Regions from separate parts of the Sporosarcina soli genome, predicted to be linked through region 2. Evidence: predicted binding sites of a transcription regulator. Region 2 holds the regulator's gene; the other holds the start of a gene.
What was found. The regulator Rex, encoded in region 2, represses fermentation and respiration genes when NADH is low (regulators of the CRP and FNR family bind a similar motif). The targets are predictions, from matches to a motif close to TTGTGAAATATTTCACAA.
Positions count from the first base shown of each region.

Region 1: a site for Rex is predicted at 2,306-2,323, ahead of ACFPRA_RS06625 (cytochrome ubiquinol oxidase subunit I). Genes of this name have one in related genera too.

Region 1 is NZ_JBHSNO010000005.1:472,204-476,617, forward strand. It holds gene cydB (cytochrome d ubiquinol oxidase subunit II) at 1-855, opposite strand, end outside; gene ACFPRA_RS06625 (cytochrome ubiquinol oxidase subunit I) at 842-2,245, opposite strand; gene ACFPRA_RS06630 (YfmQ family protein) at 2,607-3,056, opposite strand; partial or broken gene ACFPRA_RS06635 (NAD(P)H-dependent flavin oxidoreductase) at 3,232-3,866, opposite strand; gene serC (3-phosphoserine/phosphohydroxythreonine transaminase) at 4,128-4,414, shown strand, end outside.
Region 2 is NZ_JBHSNO010000023.1:23,194-27,607, forward strand. It holds gene groES (co-chaperone GroES) at 1-114, opposite strand, end outside; gene ACFPRA_RS24890 (CPBP family intramembrane glutamic endopeptidase) at 299-1,045, shown strand; gene tatC (twin-arginine translocase subunit TatC) at 1,101-1,922, opposite strand; gene tatA (twin-arginine translocase TatA/TatE family subunit) at 1,940-2,140, opposite strand; gene ACFPRA_RS24905 (redox-sensing transcriptional repressor Rex) at 2,208-2,858, opposite strand; gene ACFPRA_RS24910 (ABC-F family ATP-binding cassette domain-containing protein) at 3,044-4,414, shown strand, end outside.

The DNA of each region.
Region 1 (4,414 bases), on a different contig from region 2:
AGCAGCTCCTAACGAACTAATCATCACATTCGGGAACAATCCGATAAAAAAGGAAGCTGTAATGAGTATGAGAATAATCCCTGTAATTGTAAAACTAAATCCTTCTTTCCTATTACGTAATTGAAGGAATAGTACGCCATACAAAATCCCGGCAAGGATGTACATCGGAATTAAAATCGACCCTTTTGTAGAAAACACCTCTGTATGAACAGTTGTCAATATCGTAAACAGAAGAGTCATCATACCGGTCATCACATACCATTTCAGTGCTTCTTTCCGAGCCCGTTCGCGTAGTTCCCCAGTTGTCTTCAATGAAATAAATGTCAAGCCATGCAAATAGGATAATGCGACAAAAATAAGTCCACCAACCACTGTATAGCCATTCACAATATCCAAGAACCCCGCATACATATTCATGTCCGCATCAATCGGTAAACCTTGAATTAGTCCTGTAAATAGCATGCCCAGTAAAAATGGCGGTAGAATGCTGCCGAGAAAAATCGACCAATCCCATGTTTTGACCCATCGCTCAGATTCGACTTTGTCCCTAAATTCAAAGGCAACCCCTCTTGCGATTAACGCAAGTAATAGAACACTAACCAACATATAATAACCGCTCAACAAAGTTGCATACCAATGGGGGAAAGCTGCAAACATAGCCCCTAAAGCTGTAACAAGCCATACTTCATTCGCCGCCCAAGTCGGGCCGATCGTCTGATTGAGCATCCGCCTATCCAGATCATTTTTAGCGAGAAATCTTGTGCTCATGCCTACCCCAAAGTCGAATCCCTGCAGAAACATAAATCCAACAAAGAGGACGCCTATCAATAAAAACCAAAGCTCACTTAGCTGCATGTGGTATCTCTCCTGTCTCAAAAGGATCCGAAGTTGAAACATCCTCTTTTACTTTTTCATGTGGCCCTTGTTTAATGACCCTTACAAACAAGAACACCATAATTGCACCGAGGATAAAATAGATCGTCGAGAAAGTGATTAATGAAAATAACACCTTCCCTGCTGATACGTTTGGCGAAACTGCATCCGCCGTCTTCATTAAACCATTGACAACCCATGGCTGCCGTCCAATTTCAGACATAATCCAACCAAATGAATTCCCGATAAATGGTAAAAATATAGCAGGGACCATCAGTTTTAAGTATGCTGAACTTTCCTCAAGCTTTTTCCTATACGATAAAAACAACCCGATGGCGCTTAATAAGATCAGTAAACCGCCAGTTCCTGCCATAATCCGGAAACTCCAAAAAGTAGTTTTGACAGGCGGAATATAGCTACCATCTCCAAATTTCAACACATATTTCTCCTGCAATGTGTTCATGCCTTCAACTTTACCTTCAAACTTTCCATACGCTAAGTAACTTAATAAATAAGGAATATCGATACGATTTGTACTCGTTTTATTTTCTACATCTATATTCGTGACGACTGTCCACGCCGCCGGATCTTCACTGTCTTCCCATAACCCTTCAGCAGCCGCCATTTTCATCGGCTGGGCATGCATTAAATAGGTTGCCTGAGAGTGTCCTGTGAAAGCTAGCCCAAATCCTGAGATGAAGCCGACCAGCAATGCGATATTCATTGAACGCTTAAAGTGATCAACATCTCGCTTTCTGTAAATGTACCAAGCGCTCACACCGATAATGAAAAAAGCTCCTGTCGCAAAACTTCCAAAAACGGTATGTGGAAAAGCGACCCATAGCTTCTCATTGGTCAGTACAGCGAGGAAATCATTCATTTCTGCACGTCCGTTTTGTAAGACATAACCAACAGGATTATGCATGAACGAGTTGGCAGCCATGATCCAAAACGCCGACAGCATCGTTCCGATTGAAACAAGCCAAATACAAGCTAAGTGGACTTTTTCAGGTAATTTATTCCGACCGAAAACCCATAAGCCAATGAAAGTGGATTCCAAAAAGAAAGCAAGCAATGCTTCAAACGCTAACGGAGCCCCAAAGATATCACCGACGAACCGAGAATAAGTCGACCAGTTCATCCCAAACTGAAACTCCTGAAATATTCCAGTTACAACACCGATTGCAAAATTGATGAGAAAGAAGATACTCCAGAACTTTGTCATCTTTAAATAGACTTCCTGTTTTTTAAAGACATACATCGTCTGCATAATCGCAATCAGTAATGCAAGCCCAATGGATAAGGGAACAAAAATAAAGTGGAACAATGTTGTTGAAGCAAATTGAATCCTTGCAAGTAGTAATGCATCCATAAAGGTCATACCTCCATTTTTTCCTTTCTGTTTTCATTATAACCTAGGAAGAAAAAACGTTTGTGAACAATTGAACAAAAATCCGTTACGAAATTAGTAACTCTGTATTATGACATTTTTATTACTGTTATAATAACTTCACAAACTTCTCATATATACAATTTATAACAACACTTATTATTGATACTAAATCTGTATCACCGATAAATAATCAATTTATAATACAACCCAAAAAGCCCCTCGACCATTTTCGTAGTCGAGGAGCTAAACTCTTTGCTATCAATCACCTGTTAATATTGAATAATTACTCTCAGGTATTATACATTTTTTTATCAAAATTGAATACTTAAGAAGATGTATATCAAGCCTTTTCATTTATATTATTCGATGTGGAAAAACTTTGTAAATACTCAGATCTCATGCTAAAAGAAGCAACATTTTTCTTCCACTGCTTGACGACATCAACGTGATCATCGTAACTATAAATAAAGAAATTCATTTCCTTTTTTCTTCTTTTTACTTTGATAATAAATGGAATAACATTCGTCTCTGGATGTAGAAACAATCCTTCATTCCCCGGAAATATGTGGTTTCTTTCTAAAAATTGAGCTTCGTTAAAATAGTTATTAAATCTAATTTTTTCTTCTTCCTCTAAGTGTATTCCGTTAAATGTTACACTAATATCTTTCGGATCAAGTTTTGGATGAAGTGCAAATTTACTTAAAACCCATCCTACAAATGCGCTCGTAGGACTCGATAGAAATATTAAAATTGTTCCGATTACTATAATTGCAATTGTCATCCATATCATTTCATCTTAGCTCCTTAATTAATAATAGCTGGTTACCTAATTTACCTGTAGGTACTTATTTTATTTATGTCATCGTGAGTAAAGTGGGTCAATCTGATGCAAATAGCACCTGAACCGTAATAATGGAATTGAACATCACCATGCCGGTCACTGTTGTTGTTCAAGGGATTGCCTACTTATATACCGCGCCTGTCTGAATGCACTCCTGAATAGTGATAAAGCGTGGACCTCAGTTCCTTCTACCCCACATGCAAGAGCTGCCGTTAACCCGCGCTCATCGTCGATCCTTCCACTCGCGATTACAGGAATCGATACAGAATCCCTAACACGAGGAATAAGTGCCATTGTTTCCATATCGTTACGACCTAAATTTCCCCCGCCTCTCTGTCCAACCGCCAGCAAAGCATCCGCACCGAGTTCTTCCGATTTTTGCGCTTGCCTAATTCCCGACACAAGAACGAGGATCCGAATATTTTCTCCTTTTAATCGTTCAAAAACCGGCTGCGGATTAGCGCCAGTTATCGTAATGACCGGTACCTTCTCCTCTATAGCAACTTCAAGCAACTCCTTATACTTTTCATCGTCCCTTATGAAAGCAAAGTTTACGCTAAATGGCTTATCAGTCAGTGTAACTACTTTGCGAATTTCCTCCCGAAGTTTTTCTGGTGTACGTAACTGTACCGCAGTAATTTGTCCAAGTCCGCCAGCATTCGAAACCGAAGCCGCTAGTTTAGCATTTGCAAAGTAGGAAAACCCTCCTTGTACAATCGGATATTTAATCCCGAAGATTTCCGTTACTCTTGTATTCATAGCTTCGCTTCCTCCTTCTTAGTTGTCCTATTTTATTCGCTTAGAAAAAAGTGTAATCAGTCCATCTGTACTATTTGCAATGATTCACTGTTCTCCTATCAGTTTATAGAAACAATAATAATAATTGACCATCCAATTGAAGGTGATTTCAACCATCCACTTTAAATAAATGAAATTCATAAAAATAACACACCTAAATTTATCCCCATAAGGTATAATCCTATGTATAACTAAAAATTCATAATTTATGGAGTGAGAAATTTGACGCAAACGATTCAACCTGTTTACAACTTTAACGCGGGGCCTTCAGCACTTCCTGCAGCTGTTCTCGAAAAAGCGCAAAAGGAACTGATCAATTTCCGTGGAACTGGCATGTCCGTCATGGAGCTGAGCCATCGTAGCAAACCGTATGAAGAAGTACATAATCAAGTGATTGAACGCCTAAAAAAGCTCTATTCAATCCCTGAAAATTACGAAGTCCTCTTCATACAAGGAGGGGCAAGCCTTCAATTTTCCATGGTTCCGATGAATTTTTTACAAACCGGAAA
Region 2 (4,414 bases):
TTTCCCTTCTTGCGGTTTCTCTTTCGCAGAATCCGGTAGTACAATACCACTTGAAGTTTTTTCTTCTGCCTCGATTAGTTCGATTACGATACGGTCACCTAATGGTTTCAACAAGTGAAACAACCTCCTCAAAATATTTTCTTGGATTTTAGCACTCGACCTACCGGAGTGCTAACACATTTTCTATCATAAAGAAGATTCAAATTAATTGCAAGCAAAAACTCTAGACATTTCTCTTTGCTTATCGAACTGGAAAAAGATAAAATGAACGTCAGCCACATATGAAGGAGTGGATACGTTGAAAAATTGGAAAATGTATATCTATTTGCTACTGACGTATATTGCTATGCAAGTCGGGAGTGTCTATTTAGCTGAGTTATTGATCGGTTATATGAAAAGCAAACCTGGTTTGCAAGAGCTCCAAGCCACTTATCACGGGTTCGCTTGGTCCCTCTTTATTGTCAACACAATTGCGGCAATCATTTTTCTTGTATTGATTGCACGGAATAAGAAATTCATGCAAGTTTTCAAAGGAAAAAAAGCGTCTATCGGAAGTATCTTCCTTTGGGGGATTATCGGATTCTTTCTCGCAATGGGCGGACAAATGCTCGCTGCCTCCATCGAGTCGATGTTCGGTGTTACGCCAGGATCCGACAATACTGCGTTACTGACGGATATTGCAAAAACGTCACCGATTGTCATCATTTCAATGGTACTATTTGCACCCTTATTGGAAGAACTGGTGTTTAGAAGAGTGATTTTCGGCGGGATCTATATGAAAACAAATTTCTGGATTGCTACTCTTGTGAGTGCAGTGGTCTTTGCCGCCGTTCACAATGAACTCGAACATCTACTTATCTATACGATGCCGGCATTGGTCTTCGCCTATTTGTATTACCGAACCAAATCCATCCTGACACCGATGATTGCCCATGGACTGATGAATGGCTTTGTTGTCGTCGTCCAGCTAAACTATGATAAGCTTCAGAGGTATATTGAAGAAATGGAAAAGGTCAAACAAGCGGTGATTATTTTTATTCAATGAAAAAAGCCTTCCAATCGGCTTAAGTTAACCGATTGGAAGGCTTTTTTCAATCTATTTAGCGACCCATCACTTCGTCAATTTGACGTTGTTGCTCCGCCTTTACCTCGTCCAATTGACGCTGTTGCTCTGCTTTTAAATATTTCCGATAACCGAAACGTGAGATGAAAATACTTAATTCATAAAGAGCGAACATCGGAACTGTAACAAGTAAATGTGACATCAAATCTGGTGGTGTAATAAATGCCGCAATGACAAAAAGCGTAAAATAAGCATATTTTCTAATTTTTACAAGCCTAGTCGGACTGACAAGACCGAGCCTTGTCAGAAATAACAAGACGACCGGCAACTGAAACACAACACCAAATGGAATCAGAATTTGAAATAAAAACGTGAAGTACTCATTGATACCAATGGTTTGTGTAATCCCAAGTTCTCCGGATAAAGTAATCATGAATTTCATGACATAAGGCAACAGAACAAAATAAGAAAACGAGACACCTGCTACAAAAAGAAGAAATGTGAACGGGATATAATTCCGTGTCGCGCGTCGCTCCTTCTCATGTAAACCCGGCGTGATAAATGCCCATAGCTGATACATAATGACCGGTGAGATGACGACGAAGGAAATGAAAATAATCACTTTCATATAAATCATAATCGGATCTAAAACAGCAAATGAATGCAGAGGGCTTTCTTCAACACCCCCTGACAGCATGGGCTCTATTTCCCCCGTATACTGCGATTGTAGAAACTTAATGACCGGCTTTGCAACAAAGAAGCTGCCTGCCACCGCTATAACAAAGAAAACGACGATTACCGTCAGCCGTTTTCTAATCTCATCTATATGCTCAATGACTGTTAAATTTTTTTCTATCATCGGACAGACATCCTAACTTACTTCAGTTCTTCTTTTTTGTCTTCCACTTTCTGAACTTCCGCTTTTTTCACGTCATCATCATCCACTAAACCTTTTGTGGCGTTTTTAAATTCACGTAATGAAGAACCGAACGCCTTCCCGATTTCCGGCAATTTCTTCGGACCGAATACGAGCAATGCAATAATTGCGATAATAATTAAACTTCCTGGACCTGGCATCCCGGACACCTCCCTCGTAATATGTCTATTTTACACGAAAACCGCGCGGAATACCATTGATGGACCATCACAGATGTGACTGTTTTACGTCATTTTTTATAAAGTATATGAGCGTTTGCAATTCTACGGATAAATCGATCGTATGCACACGAACTGTTTCAGGTACGGATAAGCGAACCGGTGCGAAATTCAAAATACCTTTGACACCCGCTTGTACAAGTTGGTCGGTCACATCTTGTGCAATCCGCGAAGGGACTGTCAAAATGACATGTTCAATTTTCAATTCTTTGATTTTTTCCTGTAATGTATCGGGATGGAAAGCTGGAATACCACTCATCTCTGTACCATCTATTGATGCTTTGGGATCGAACGCGACGACGATACGCGTATTATGGTTTTTCTGGAAATTATATTTTAAAAAAGCATTCCCCAAACTGCCAACCCCAATTAATGCAACATCGGTCTCCGCGTCCTCATCAAGTGTCTTTCGGAAAAAATCGACAAGATAATGCACATCATAGCCATATCCTTTTCTTCCGAGCGCACCGAAATGAGAAAAGTCACGACGGATTGTCGCTGCATCGATTTTCATCACTTCACTTAATTCACTAGACGATACACGCTTTTTTCCTGAATTAGCGATATTTTGAAGAAATCTATAGTAAAGAGGCAATCGCTTTGATGTCGCCTGTGGAATTTTTGGCGTTTCCTCTCTCATGTGGAACCTCCTGTACGGTACTTTTAGCCGATTCTATCGTACAGTAGAAGTCGGCTGTTGTAAAGTCGGTCATCGCTCGCTTTACGCCCTCTCATCGTCCCCAATTCGCCATGATGATTCTGTCGATAGCAGTAGGGAATATCTCCTGAATTATGATAAACTAAAGGAGAATTGAGGTGCTTACGATGATTGTTTTACAAGTGAATGGATTGACAAAATCATTTTCAGGAACAGATATATTAACCAATGTACGGCTCGAAGTGCAACATCGTGACCGTGTCGCTCTTGTTGGCCGAAACGGTGCGGGCAAGTCCACCTTGCTTAAAGTGATTGCGGGTGAAATGACGGCGGATTCGGGCGATATCATTGTCCCAAAAGACATTCGAATCGGCTATCTCGAACAGCATACCGGCATCGATTCCCCACTCTCGATTTGGGAAGAAATGATGACCGTATTCGAACCGCTCCATGCCATCGAAAGACGGTTGCGCACACTTGAAGGACAGATGGCCGACCCAGCCGTCTATGAGAACTCATTGGAGTACGATAAAGTTATGAAAGAGTACGACGCCTTGCAAATCGAGTTCAAAGATTCCGGCGGCTATCAATACGAATCAGATACGCGCTCTGTGCTGCACGGCATGCGCTTCTATCCTGAAGACTTCGATAAGAGCGTGAACCTGTTATCCGGAGGCCAGAAAACGAGACTGGCCCTCGCCAAAATGCTCTTGAGTAAACCGGATCTTCTCATCTTGGACGAACCGACCAACCATTTGGATATCGAAACGCTAGGCTGGCTGGAAAAATACCTCGTGTCCTACGAAGGCGCCCTTCTGATTGTTTCCCATGACCGCTACTTCCTCGATGAAATTGTCACGATCGTTTATGAAGTATCACGAAAAAAAGTGACGAAATACACAGGGAACTATAGTGCCTATCTCGATGAAAAAGCGAAAAACTATGAACGGGATCGCAAGTTATATGAAAAGGATTTGTCCGAAAAAGCAAAGCTCGAAGACTTCATCCAGCGGAATATCGCCCGGGCCTCCACGTCCAAAATGGCAAAGAGCCGTCGTAAACTGCTTGAACGAACCGAATGGATGGATGCACCTGATGGAAACGAAAAATCCGCCAGCTTCTCTTTTTCAATCGAACGTCCAAGTGGTAATGATGTTTTAAATGTGGAGAATTTAGCAATTGGCTATGATGGTACCCCCCTTTCCACTAACATTGATTTCCGGGCGTACAAGCATGATCGAATTGCAATTATCGGGCCAAATGGCGTCGGAAAATCAACGTTATTGAAAACGATCGTTAAAAAAGAAGTGCCCATAGCAGGCTCAATTAAGTACGGGACGAACGTCCAATTTGGCTACTATGATCAGGAACAAGCAACGCTTATCGGATCAGGGACCGTCCTGCAGGAAATTTGGGATGACTGGCCTATGATGAACGAGAAGGATGTCCGCTCATTACTTGGACGTTTCCTTTTCACAGGCGAGGATGTTGAAAAGCCCGTCCAGTCTTTATCCGGAGGGGAAAAAGCACGCTTATCC